3 regions of the Escherichia ruysiae genome follow, and region 1 is predicted to be linked to each of the others. Evidence: predicted binding sites of a transcription regulator. Region 1 holds the regulator's gene; each other region holds the start of a gene.
The links. Region 1 encodes PhoB, which activates phosphate uptake and scavenging genes when phosphate is short. Its sites were predicted from a motif close to CTGTCATAAAACTGNCNNAT; they were not measured.
Positions count from the first base shown of each region.

Region 1 (4,263 bases):
GCGACACCGCTGGCCTGCGCTTGCAGTTTTTCCAGCTCAGTACGGGCCGATTTATGCTGTTCAAAGACCATCGCGGAGATTTGACCGTAAATTTCGGTGCCGGTTAACTCCTCCAGCAATTCCGCTCGTTCTTTCGGTTTGGCATTGAGGAAGGCAGCAAATTGTCCCTGCGAAAGCAGCATCGAACGGGTGAAACGCCCGTAATCCAGCCCGGTTAACGTCGCCGTCAGTTCCAGCTTATCTTTCACTTTGTCGGCGAGAATTTTGCCGTCTGCGCAGCGCGCCAGCTCTACGCGTGGTACCTGCAAATTACCGTCGGGTTGGTTACGCGCCCGATTCTGGCTCCAGAACGCGCGATACGCTTCACCTTTCACTTCAAACTCCACCTCCGCCAGACATTCGGCGGTATCGCGGGTCATGAGATCATTTTGCGATTGTGAAACGTTAGAGAGGCGCGGAGTTTCGTGATACAGCGCCAGACAAATGGCGTCCAGCAGGGTGGTTTTCCCCGCACCGGTCGGGCCGGTAATTGCAAACAGCCCGTTGCTGGCGAACGGCTCGCGGGTGAAATCAATCTTCCATTCGCCTTTTAATGAGTTCAGGTTTTTCAGGCGCAGGCTGAGAATTTTCATGCTTCGTGTTCTCCGGCGAGGGTCTGCAATGTCGTGGCGAAAAGATGTTGCAAGCGTTGATGCTGCGATTCATCAAGTTCTTCCAGTGCCAGACGGCGATTAAAAACATCTTCGACGCTAAGTTCGCTGAGGGTTTCACGCCGTTGGCTGGCTAACACACGCTCGCGCTGTTCACGACTCCGGCGTACCAGCAATACTTCGACAGGCAGTGATTCGGTTAATGCCTGGATTTTGCGCTGAATATCATGCAGATACTCATCGGTAGTGATTTCAATATCCAGCCAGACAGGTGGTTCCTGTGGCACATCGCGCCATTGTTCAAGCTGTTCGGTAATCGACGCCAAATCGCCTTTCAGCACCGCCATCGGTTGTGTTACCGGTACGTTCAGGTTTTCCACGCTCTCTAATTTGCCGTTTGAAAAAGTTACCAGATGGACATATTTACTCTTGCCGCACTCATCAAAACTCAGTGGGATGGGGGATCCGCAATAGCGAACATGTTCCATGCCGCCAATAATTTGCGCGCGGTGAATATGTCCAAGCGCGATGTAGTCGGCTGGCGGAAAGTTTTGTGCCGGAAACGCGTCCAGCGTGCCAATATAGATGTCACGCACGGCATCACTTTTACTGGCACCCACAGTCGTTAAATGCCCCGTGGCGATGATGGGAAGAGGTTGATTGCCGCGCAGCTTGCAGGCATCTGCATAGTGTTGTTGATAATAATCGGTGATCGCTGCCAGCAAATGTTGCTGTTTTTCCATGCCGTTAAGTCCCGCCTGGCTGGTAATAATGTCACGCGGGCGTAAAAAAGGAATGGGACACAGCACTGCGCCTGGCGTCCCGTCGCGACGAGGCAAGATTTGCGGCGCATGTCCGGCGCTGGCGACCACAGTAGTATTGAGGAACGCCATGATATCGCGCGATTCATTCAACGTGGCGACCGAGTCATGGTTTCCCGCCAGTACCACCAGATGACAGCCAGTTTGCTGTAAATTGACAACAAAACGGTTGTATAACGTGCGGGCGTAACTGGGCGGCGAGCCGGTATCGAAAACATCACCGGCAACAATAATCGCATCCACCTGATGGGTTTGTGCTGTCTCCAGCAGCCAGTCAAGAAAAGCCTGGTGTTCAGCTTCGCGGCTTTTACTGTAGAAGTTCTGGCCGAGATGCCAGTCTGAGGTGTGAAGGATGCGCATAACGATTCTCTGGCGAAAAAGCATGGGCGCGATTATACCCAAACAGATGTGTCATTTGCTTTTTTCTGCGCCACGTAAATCAATAACCTGAAGATATGTGCGACGTGCTTTTCATAAATCTGTCATAAATCTGACGCATAATGGCGTCGCATTAATGATCGCAACCTATTTATTACAACAGGGCAAATCATGGCGAGACGTATTCTGGTCGTAGAAGATGAAGCTCCAATTCGCGAAATGGTCTGCTTCGTGCTCGAACAAAATGGCTTTCAGCCGGTCGAAGCGGAAGATTATGACAGTGCTGTGAATCAACTGAATGAACCCTGGCCGGATTTGATTCTCCTCGACTGGATGTTACCCGGCGGCTCGGGTATCCAGTTCATCAAACACCTTAAGCGCGAGTCGATGACCCGGGATATTCCAGTGGTGATGTTGACCGCCAGAGGGGAAGAAGAAGATCGCGTGCGTGGTCTTGAAACCGGTGCGGACGACTATATCACCAAGCCGTTTTCGCCGAAGGAGCTGGTGGCGCGAATCAAAGCGGTAATGCGCCGTATTTCGCCAATGGCGGTGGAAGAGGTGATCGAGATGCAGGGGCTAAGTCTGGATCCGACATCTCACCGGGTGATGGCGGGCGAAGAGCCGCTGGAGATGGGGCCGACAGAATTTAAATTGCTGCACTTTTTTATGACGCATCCTGAGCGCGTGTACAGCCGCGAGCAGCTATTAAACCACGTCTGGGGAACCAACGTGTATGTAGAAGACCGCACGGTCGATGTCCACATTCGTCGCCTGCGTAAAGCACTGGAGCCCGGCGGGCATGACCGCATGGTGCAGACCGTGCGCGGTACAGGATATCGTTTTTCAACCCGCTTTTAACGCCTTGCTCATCGGACGCAGAGCAGGGCTTATGATTTCATAACTGGAGTATCTTACGTGCTGGAACGGCTGTCGTGGAAAAGGCTGGTGCTGGAGCTGCTACTTTGCTGCCTCCCGGCTTTCATCCTGGGTGCATTTTTTGGTTACCTGCCCTGGTTTTTGCTGGCATCGGTAACAGGACTGCTTATCTGGCATTTCTGGAATTTATTGCGCCTTTCATGGTGGCTGTGGGTTGATCGCAGTATGACGCCGCCACCGGGGCGTGGTAGCTGGGAACCGCTACTATATGGCTTACACCAGATGCAGCTGCGAAATAAAAAACGCCGCCGCGAGCTGGGCAATCTGATTAAACGCTTTCGTAGTGGCGCGGAGTCGCTGCCCGATGCGGTGGTGCTGACCACGGAAGAGGGCGGTATTTTCTGGTGTAACGGACTGGCGCAACAGATTCTTGGCCTGCGCTGGCCGGAAGATAACGGGCAGAACATCCTTAACCTGCTGCGTTACCCGGAGTTTACGCAATATCTGAAAACGCGTGATTTTTCTCGCCCGCTCAATCTGGTGCTCAACACCGGGCGGCATCTGGAAATTCGCGTCATGCCTTATACCCATAAACAGTTGCTGATGGTGGCGCGTGATGTCACGCAAATGCATCAACTGGAAGGGGCGCGGCGTAACTTTTTTGCCAACGTAAGCCATGAGTTACGCACGCCGTTGACGGTGTTACAGGGTTACCTGGAGATGATGGATGAGCAACCGCTGGAAGGCGCGGTTCGCGAAAAAGCGTTGCACACCATGCGCGAGCAGACTCAGCGGATGGAAGGGCTGGTGAAGCAGTTACTGACACTGTCGAAAATCGAAGCCGCACCGACGCAGTTGCTCAATGAAAAGGTTGATGTGCCGATGATGCTGCGCGTTGTTGAGCGCGAAGCTCAGACTCTGAGCCAGAAAAAACAGACATTTACCTTTGAAATAGATAACGACCTCAAAGTGTCTGGCAATGAAGATCAGCTACGCAGTGCGATTTCGAACCTGGTCTATAACGCCGTGAATCACACGCCAGAAGGCACGCATATCACGGTACGCTGGCAGCGAGTGCCGCACGGTGCCGAATTTAGCGTTGAAGATAATGGGCCGGGCATCGCACCGGAGCATATTCCGCGCCTGACCGAGCGTTTTTATCGTGTAGACAAAGCGCGTTCCCGACAAACAGGCGGTAGCGGACTGGGGTTAGCAATTGTTAAACATGCGGTAAATCACCACGAAAGCCGCCTGAATATTGACAGTACGGTGGGCAAAGGTACGCGTTTCAGTTTTGTTCTGCCGGAACGTTTAATTGCCAAAAACAGCAATTAATCTGCCTTTGTCATTTTTTGTTGCCATAAGCCAGCCGATGCTGGCTTTTTTTCTTTGCAGTCAAAAAATGGACGCTGAACTTTACACCGGCTGGTGATTTTTTGTTCGCATGATAAGCCATATCTTTTTCACGGAAATAGTGTTTTATACTGGTTGGTGATTTCTTATCGTTATATCCCTCTGGTTTTTAGATCCCTTCT
Region 1 covers NZ_JAVIWS010000001.1:3,770,853-3,775,115, forward strand. Annotated here, with positions in the region: gene sbcC (exonuclease subunit SbcC) at 1-632, opposite strand, end outside; gene sbcD (exonuclease subunit SbcD) at 629-1,831, opposite strand; gene phoB (phosphate response regulator transcription factor PhoB) at 2,021-2,710, shown strand; gene phoR (phosphate regulon sensor histidine kinase PhoR) at 2,768-4,063, shown strand.

Region 2 (4,263 bases), 370 kb from region 1:
TCATCTGCCCTTCCAGTTCATGGATTTTCTGCTGCAACGCTTTTGGCGACATATCCATCGGCACATTATCCGGCTCAACAATCGCGCGCGCTTTCCCTCTGCCCTTGGCTTTGGTTTTAGCAATGTTCTGCCCCAGCGCCAGGATATCGACCACTTTCTTGTTCAGCCCTTGTGGTGTAATGCCATGCTCTTCGTTGTACTTCTGCTGTTTCTCGCGGCGACGTTCGGTTTCGCCAATCGCTTTCGCCATTGACGGGGTTATCTTATCGCCGTAGAGAATCGCTTTACCGTTAACGTTACGTGCCGCACGACCAATGGTCTGGATCAACGAACGTTCAGAACGCAGGAAGCCCTCTTTGTCGGCGTCGAGGATTGCCACCAGCGACACTTCCGGCATATCCAGACCTTCGCGCAGTAAGTTGATGCCAACCAGCACATCGAACTCGCCCAGACGCAAGTCGCGGATGATTTCCATACGTTCAACGGTATCAATGTCGGAGTGAAGATAACGCACGCGCTCGCCGTGTTCTTCGAGATATTCGGTGAGGTCTTCCGCCATCCGCTTGGTCAGCGTCGTCACCAGAACGCGTTCGTTAATTGCCGCCCGCAGGCGAATTTCTGAAAGAAGATCATCGACCTGGGTCGCGACCGGACGCACTTCGATAATTGGATCAAGCAATCCGGTTGGACGCACCACCTGATCCACCACGTCGCCGCCAGATTTCTCCAGTTCATAGTTGCCGGGCGTCGCGGAAACATAGATGGTTTGCGGGGCTAATGCTTCGAACTCTTCAAACTTCAGCGGACGGTTATCCAGCGCCGATGGCAGGCGGAAACCATACTCCACCAGCGTTTCTTTACGCGCCCGGTCGCCGCGATACATACCGCCTATCTGCGGAATGGTGACGTGTGATTCATCAACCACCAGCAGCCCATCGGCAGGCAGGTAATCAAACAGCGTCGGCGGTGGCTCGCCAGGCCCACGCCCGGAAAGAAAGCGAGAATAGTTTTCGATGCCCGAGCAATATCCCAGCTCATTCATCATCTCCAGATCAAACTGGGTACGCTGGGTCAGCCGCTGCTCTTCCAGCAACTTGTTATTTGCCAGCAGTACCTTGCGCCGATCCGCCAGTTCTTCTTTAATCTCTTCCATCGCCTGCACAATGCGCTCGCGCGGCGTAACATAGTGCGTTTTCGGGTAGATGGTATAACGCGCAATGGTCGAGATAATCTGCCCGGTTAGTGGGTCGAAAAGCGAGAGACGTTCCACTTCTTCGTCGAACAATTCTACACGTAGCGCAACGTCGTCGGACTCTGCCGGGAAGATGTCGATCACCTCACCCCGCACGCGAAAAGTGCCGCGCTGGAATGCCTGGTCGTTGCGGGTGTATTGCAACTCCGCCAGGCGACGCAGGATCGCGCGCTGATCGATAATCATACCGACCGTGAGGTGCAGCATCATCTTGAGATATAAATCAGGATCGCCCAGACCATAAATTGCGGAAACTGACGCTACGACAATGACATCTCGCCGCTCCAGCAACGCTTTGGTTGCTGAAAGTCGCATCTGTTCGATATGTTCGTTTACTGAGGCATCTTTCTCAATAAACGTATCTGAACTCGGAACATAGGCTTCTGGCTGATAGTAATCGTAATAGGAGACGAAATACTCCACCGCGTTTTCCGGGAAGAACTCTTTCATCTCACCATATAGTTGCGCTGCCAGCGTTTTGTTGGGCGCCAGCACCATAGTTGGGCGTTGCAGGTCAGCGATGACATTAGCAATAGTGAAGGTTTTCCCCGACCCCGTCACGCCAAGCAGAGTCTGATGCGCGAGGCCATCCTCCAGCCCCTCTTTGAGGCGTCGAATCGCCTCCGGCTGATCGCCAGAAGGTTTAAACGCGGAATTCAGTTTGAATGGTTTACTCATGAGTTGCTACCTGAAGGAATGGGCGGGCAGGTGTGTAATTTTACTCGTCATGATTAATAATGCCAATAAATTATACTGGATAGAAAAACAGTCTCACACCACAACATTTCTGTTACGCCGTAAACTAAGGTCTCAACCGTAGGCAAAATTGACCCTGTGACGAGATAAAACTCTGGTCTGCAGGGTTATCCCCAGAGCAATGGCTTTTTTAACATTTGTCAAGATGGCTGATGACGGATTTATTGCAGGAGATGACACTTTCCTGACAGCCATTGCATTTATCTAACAGATTGAAAAATAAAAAATATTTATTTAAGCCGTCTTTAGCGCCAATTTGCGTGCAAGCCGCGTATTCTCTCGCTTACCTTACGTTTTCTAACTCTAATGCACATGGTTATCCACAGGAATAGTGGATAACTACCTGCAGCCCCTATGTCCAGCCGCCTGGGCAATTCCCATACTAATCGTATAATGCCGGGGTAAAATTTTTTTCGCGATTTTTTTAGCATTTGGTTGGTTAAATTACGGGCGACCGAAGACGCGATCTCGCTCGCAATTCAACCAATTTTTTTGCTACTTCAGTGATGTGAGATTTATATATTTTCCGGTTAGCGCACTTTCTGGATTTTCCTGAAGCCAGGGAATTTCCCCCAGCAGCGGCGCGGGGATCATTCGGGTGAGCGTAGCCATATATTCACTGTGGCGTTTACCCTGCGGCGTGACATCGTTCGCCACCCAGCCTGCGAGTGTTAGCCCTGCCTGCTGTACTGCCTGTGCTGTCAGCATTGCATGATTGATGCAGCCCAGTTTTACCCCAACGACCAGAATCACCGGCAGTTGTTCCTGCGTTACCCAATCTGCAAACATGAAGGAATCCGAAAGCGGCGTAAACCAGCCGCCAGCGCCTTCCACTAACACCCAGTCAGCCTGTTGTTCAAGCACGCGTAATCCGGCGCTCATTACCAATGATTCTATCGGCCTGCCCTCTTGCGCGCTGATGATGTGCGGCGAAGTGGGTTCTGCGAAGGTATAAGGATTTACCGTTGCGTAATCCAGCTGCAGGCTGCTGTTGCGCTGTAACGCCAGCGCGTCGCTGTTACGTAAGCCTTCCGGGGTATTTTCGCTGCCAGAGGCCACCGGTTTATAACCTGCCGTCCGATAACCTGCTGCCTTCGCGGCTTGTAAAAGTGCACAACTGGCGACAGTTTTCCCTACTTCGGTGTCCGTTCCGGTGACAAAATAACGTTTACTCACGAGCAATCACTCCCAAAAAAAGATGATACGTCAGAGGATATCGCCCCTGTTGTTGCGGCCAGGCCAGTTGCAGTTGTTGTAACTGTGAACGGGTTAATACTCGCTGGTCGCGCCCTGCGTGAAGATGCGTTGCGCCAATGCCTTTCAGCGAACGCATGGCGCTGAGCGCATCATCAAAGCACAGGGTGATGGGTTGAAGATGGTGTTGATAACATAAGCCTTTCAGCGCCTGTTCAATGTCAGCGGGTAGTAAAAAGTGATTAGCATGAGGCCGTTTATCTACCGCTTGCCACGCCTGATGTAATTCAGGGAGCGATCCCTGCGCCAGCGTGGTAAATGCCACCACGCCGCCGGGGCGTACTACGCGACAAAGCTCACCTAATGCCGTGGATAAATTACCGCACCACTGCACCGCGAGATTGCTCCATGCAAGATCGAACGTCGCAGTCGCTAACGGCAGGGATTCGATATCCCCCGCCAGATAATGATCTGCGGCATCCTTCTGGCGTGCCTGGGCAAGCATTGGCGGCGAGAGATCTAACGCCATCACCTGCTCGCTGCGCTCGCGCCAGTGGCGGCTCATCCAGCCAGGTCCACAGCCAGCATCCAGCACTCGGGCGTATTTGCGTTGCGGGAGCATTGCCAGCAAGGCATCGGCGCTCTGACGCTGTAACTCTGCGTGTTGCTCATACTGTGAGGCAGCCCGACCAAATGCCGCCGCAATGGCTTGTTTATTAACCGTTGCCATGCAGCACCTCCAGCAGACGGTCGATATCCTGCGTTTCATGAGCTGCGGTTAAGGTCAGGCGCAGTCGCGCAGTGCCAGCGGGTACGGTTGGCGGGCGAATCGCCGTGACCCAGCAGCCTTGCTGGCGCAGTTTTTCTGCTAGTTGTAACGCACGGCTGTTATCACCGACGATCAATGGCTGGATGGCGCTGCATGAATCAGCAAGCGTAAACGGCAAATCCTGTACTCCGGCACGAAAACGCGCAATGAGTGACGCCAGTTTTTCGCGCCGTGCATCACCCTCATCACGGCGAATGACCGCCAGCGACGCACGTAATGCCTGCACCTGAGC
Region 2 covers NZ_JAVIWS010000001.1:4,143,348-4,147,610, reverse strand. Annotated here, with positions in the region: gene uvrB (excinuclease ABC subunit UvrB) at 1-1,930, opposite strand, end outside; gene bioD (dethiobiotin synthase) at 2,504-3,184, opposite strand; gene bioC (malonyl-ACP O-methyltransferase BioC) at 3,177-3,932, opposite strand; gene bioF (8-amino-7-oxononanoate synthase) at 3,919-4,263, opposite strand, start outside.
Region 2: the regulator PhoB is predicted to act here: its motif matches at 2,180-2,199, upstream of uvrB (excinuclease ABC subunit UvrB).

Region 3 (4,263 bases), 1.2 Mb from region 1:
CGCCGCATCCGACAAAGTGTTAACCGTGTACAGAGTCAAAAAGGCGCTCGATCGGTCCCCTCGCCCCTCTGGGGAGAGGGTTAGGGTGAGGGGAAAACCGTGTCAGCAATATCAACCGTGTTTATTCTTCGCAAAAACAACGCGCGCCAGAATGTTCAGCAGCAGGACGCACAGGGTGATGATCAATACCCCGGCCCAGGCCAGTTGCTGCCATTCCGCAAATGGGCTCATCGCAAACTTAAAGATCGTCACCGGCAGGTTGGCGATCGGCTGCATCATGTCCGTGCTCCAGAACTGGTTGGAGAGCGCGGTAAACAGCAGCGGCGCGGTTTCACCGGCAATACGGGCAATCGCCAGCAGGATACCGGTCATGATCCCGGACACCGACGCTTTCAGCGTAATCGCGGAGATCATCTTCCACTTCGGCGTACCCAGCGCATAAGCCGCTTCACGCAGGCTGTCCGGCACCAGTTTCAGCATGTTCTCGGTGGTACGGATAACAATGGGCACCTGCAACAGCGCCAGCGCAATTACGCCCGCCCAGCCGGAGAAGTGCTCCATCTGCGCCACCACGATGGTATAAACAAACAGACCAACCACAATCGACGGTGCAGAGAGCAGAATGTCGTTAATAAAGCGAATCACTTCTGCCAGCCAGGATTTACGGCCATACTCCGCCAGATAAATCCCCGCCATAATACCCAGCGGCGTACCGAATACCGTGGCCCACAAAATTAACAGGCCGCTACCCGCCAGGGCGTTCGCCAGACCACCACCTTCCGTATTGGGCGGCGGCGTCATTTCGGTGAACAGCGCCAGCGACATACCGTCGATTCCGCGAGTGATGGTGGACATTAAAATCCAGATCAGCCAGAACAGGCCGAAGGCCATCGTCGCCATTGAGAGCGTCAGCGCAATACGGTTTTTGAGGCGGCGACGCGCCTGCATTTTGCGGCGGGATTCCGCCAGCGCCGCAGTGGTTTGCATTTCAACCATAGCCATTAGCGTGCCCCCTCATTCTTAGCCAGGCGCATAATCATAAACTTCGATGCGGCCAGGACGATGAAGGTAATTACAAACAGGATCAGGCCGAGTTCCATCAGTGCGGCAACGTGCAGGCCAGATTCCGCTTCCGCAAATTCGTTGGCCAGCGCAGAGGTGATACTGTTGCCCGGCATGTACAGCGAGGCGCTGTCGAGCTGGTAGGTGTTACCGATGATAAAGGTCACCGCCATGGTTTCACCGAGCGCGCGCCCCAGCCCCAGCATAATGCCGCCGATAACACCATTTTTGGTGAACGGAAGAACGATACGCCAGATAACTTCCCAGGTGGTGCAGCCGATACCGTAGGCCGACTCTTTCATCATCACAGGTGTCTGTTCGAACACATCGCGCATGACCGCCGCAATGTACGGAATGATCATGATGGCGAGGATCACGCCTGCCGCGAGGATACCGATACCAAATGCCGGGCCGGAGAACAGCGCGCCGACAATCGGGATATTCGACAGGATATTGCCGACTGGCTCCTGGAAGTAAACGGCAAACAGCGGCGCGAAGATAAACAGCCCCCACATGCCGTAAACGATACTTGGAATGGCTGCCAGCAGCTCAATGGCGATCCCCAGCGGGCGTTTCAGCCAGCCTGGCGCAAGCTCGGTCAGGAACAGGGCGATACCGAAACTCACCGGAACGGCGATCAGCAGCGCGATAAACGAGGTCACCAGCGTACCGTAGATCGGCACCAGCGCCCCGTAAATATCGTTCGGTGCATCCCACTCTTTGGTCCACAGGAAAGCCAGACCAAATTTCTGAATGCTCGGCCAGGAGGAGATGATCAGAGAGACAATAATGCCACCCAACATCAATAGCACAATCAGCGCCGCCAGTTTTACCAGCACGCTGAAAATTATGTCGCCCTTTTTACCCGGTGGGTTAAAAGCAGGCTTGGTTGCAGCCATAAGTTACTCTTCAGTTAAACGCGTTTACAAAGTCATTTTGTAATGCCGGATACGACGTAAAGACCTTATCCGGCATGGTGTTTTATTAGTACAGCGGCTTACCGCTACTGTCTTTAATATTGGTCTTCCACGCAGCGCGAACCTGTTCTACAACGCTCTCCGGCAGGCTGGCGTAATCAAGGTCGTTAGCCTGTTTAGCCCCGGTTTTGTATGCCCAGTCGAAGAACTTCAGCACTTCTACACCCTGCTCAGGTTTCTTCTGATCTTTGTGGATCAGTATGAACGTGGTAGAGGTGATCGGCCATGCATCTTCGCCTTTCTGGTTGGTCAGATCCTGAGCGAAGGTTTTGCTCCAGTCTGCGCCTTTTGCCGCATTGGCGAAGTTTTCTTCGGTCGGACTGACCGATTTACCGTCGGCGGAGATCAGTTTGGTGTACGCCAGGTTATTCTGCTTAGCGTAAGCATATTCAACGTAACCAATCGCACCCGGCAGACGCTGAACGAACGCGGCGATACCGTCGTTACCTTTACCGCCCAGACCGATCGGCCATTTTACGGTAGAGCCAGTACCAACGCTGTTTTTCCACTCTTCGTTCACTTTCGCCAGGTAGCTGGTGAAGACGAAGGAAGTACCGGAGCCATCTGCGCGGCGTACTACGGCAATGTTCTGTGAAGGCAGTTTCAGACCCGGATTCAGTTTGGCGATGGCTTCATCATCCCACTTTTTAATTTTGCCCAGGTAGATGTCGCCGAGGGTTTTACCATCCAGCACCAGTTCACCGGATTTCAGACCCGGCAGGTTAACCGCCAGCACCACGCCGCCAATCACGGTCGGGAACTGGAAAAGACCTTCCTGAGCCAGTTTTTCGTCAGACAGCGGCGCGTCTGAAGCACCGAAATCAACGGTATTGGCGATAATCTGTTTTACGCCACCGGAAGAACCGATACCCTGGTAGTTAACTTTATTACCGGTTTCTTTCTGGTAAGTGTCAGCCCATTTGGCATACACCGGCGCAGGGAAGGTTGCACCCGCACCTGTCAGGCTTGCTTCTGCAAATACAGAGAAAGCACTCATCGATAAGGTCGCGGCGACAACAGTTGCGACGGTGGTACGCATAACTTTCATAATGTCTCCTGGGAGGATTCATAAAGCATTGTTTGTTGGCTACGAGAAGCAAAATAGGACAAACAGGTGACAGTTATATGTAAGGTTTATGACAGTTTTATGACAAATCAGGATTATTATTTAAGTGTTTAATTTATTTGAAGAAAAAAAGGAAAGCGATGTCATCGTTTTGTCATGTCGGATGAAAATATACAGCCAAAAATGCGTAAAATGACAACGGTGTGAGGAGCACCGCTGTCAGTTCGGTTAGCGAACAATCTCAATTGTTATGGTTGCAGTCGCGGTAAATGTTCCTGGCGCAGGGCGAGCTCCAGTGAGGCTTGCAGGTGCGGCAGAAAAAGTGACGTTGCCAGCTTTCTCTCCATAGACGGTTGTTTTGCCCATATCTGTCGACAATTCGCCTCCGTTTACTTTGATTTCCTTATTATTTTTATCGTATATTTTTACCCCCACGTTGGGGTTTGACGTTACAACCATAGAATTATCCGTACTGGATTCAGTAGCATAAAATGATGTGGTGATATCGTCTGTATTCAGTAACCCCATGTTTTCACACTCAATAGTGACGGTTTTAGTGATTTTATGCGTTGTTACCGCACTCCCGGTAACAGAGGAAAAATCTGCGGCGGGTATTTCTTTAAAATCAAAATAAACCGGTTGTAAATTATTAATTTCGCAAGTTTGTGCCGCAGTGATATCGCCGTGAATGTAAACATCAGCCATCGGTTGAGAATAATCAACCGGCGTATCACGACTTATGGTTCCATACAACGTAGATATCTTTGTTTCAGGAATAATTAACTTTCCCACAAAGGTTTTTTTGATATAAAAATAAATTTGTGCTCTTGCACCGCTGGAAATATTCAAGGGGGAAATACGGCCACAATCATAACTGTTAGAAGGCTTATTAGGCTGATAGTCAAACGGTGCATTAACCATTCCTACTCCGAGAATATCAATTGCAATACCCACATCGAGATTCGGATTAAGATTATAATAATTCAAGCCTGAGTGAACACCAGCAAAGCTTAAGGCATCATTGATTCTGGCTGTGTAGTAAATAAAGGAGAATCGATCTAAAGGCCCCGTATCACAATGACAGCGACCTGGATAAGAGCCACCATTACTCACCGTGGTGTTAAATATCGTACCTACTCTGTTCTGGTTCGCTGTAAT
Region 3 covers NZ_JAVIWS010000001.1:2,599,297-2,603,559, forward strand. Annotated here, with positions in the region: gene pstA (phosphate ABC transporter permease PstA) at 112-1,002, opposite strand; gene pstC (phosphate ABC transporter permease PstC) at 1,002-1,961, opposite strand; gene pstS (phosphate ABC transporter substrate-binding protein PstS) at 2,047-3,087, opposite strand; gene RGV86_RS12615 (fimbrial protein) at 3,334-4,263, opposite strand, start outside.
Region 3: the regulator PhoB is predicted to act here: its motif matches at 3,174-3,193, upstream of pstS (phosphate ABC transporter substrate-binding protein PstS).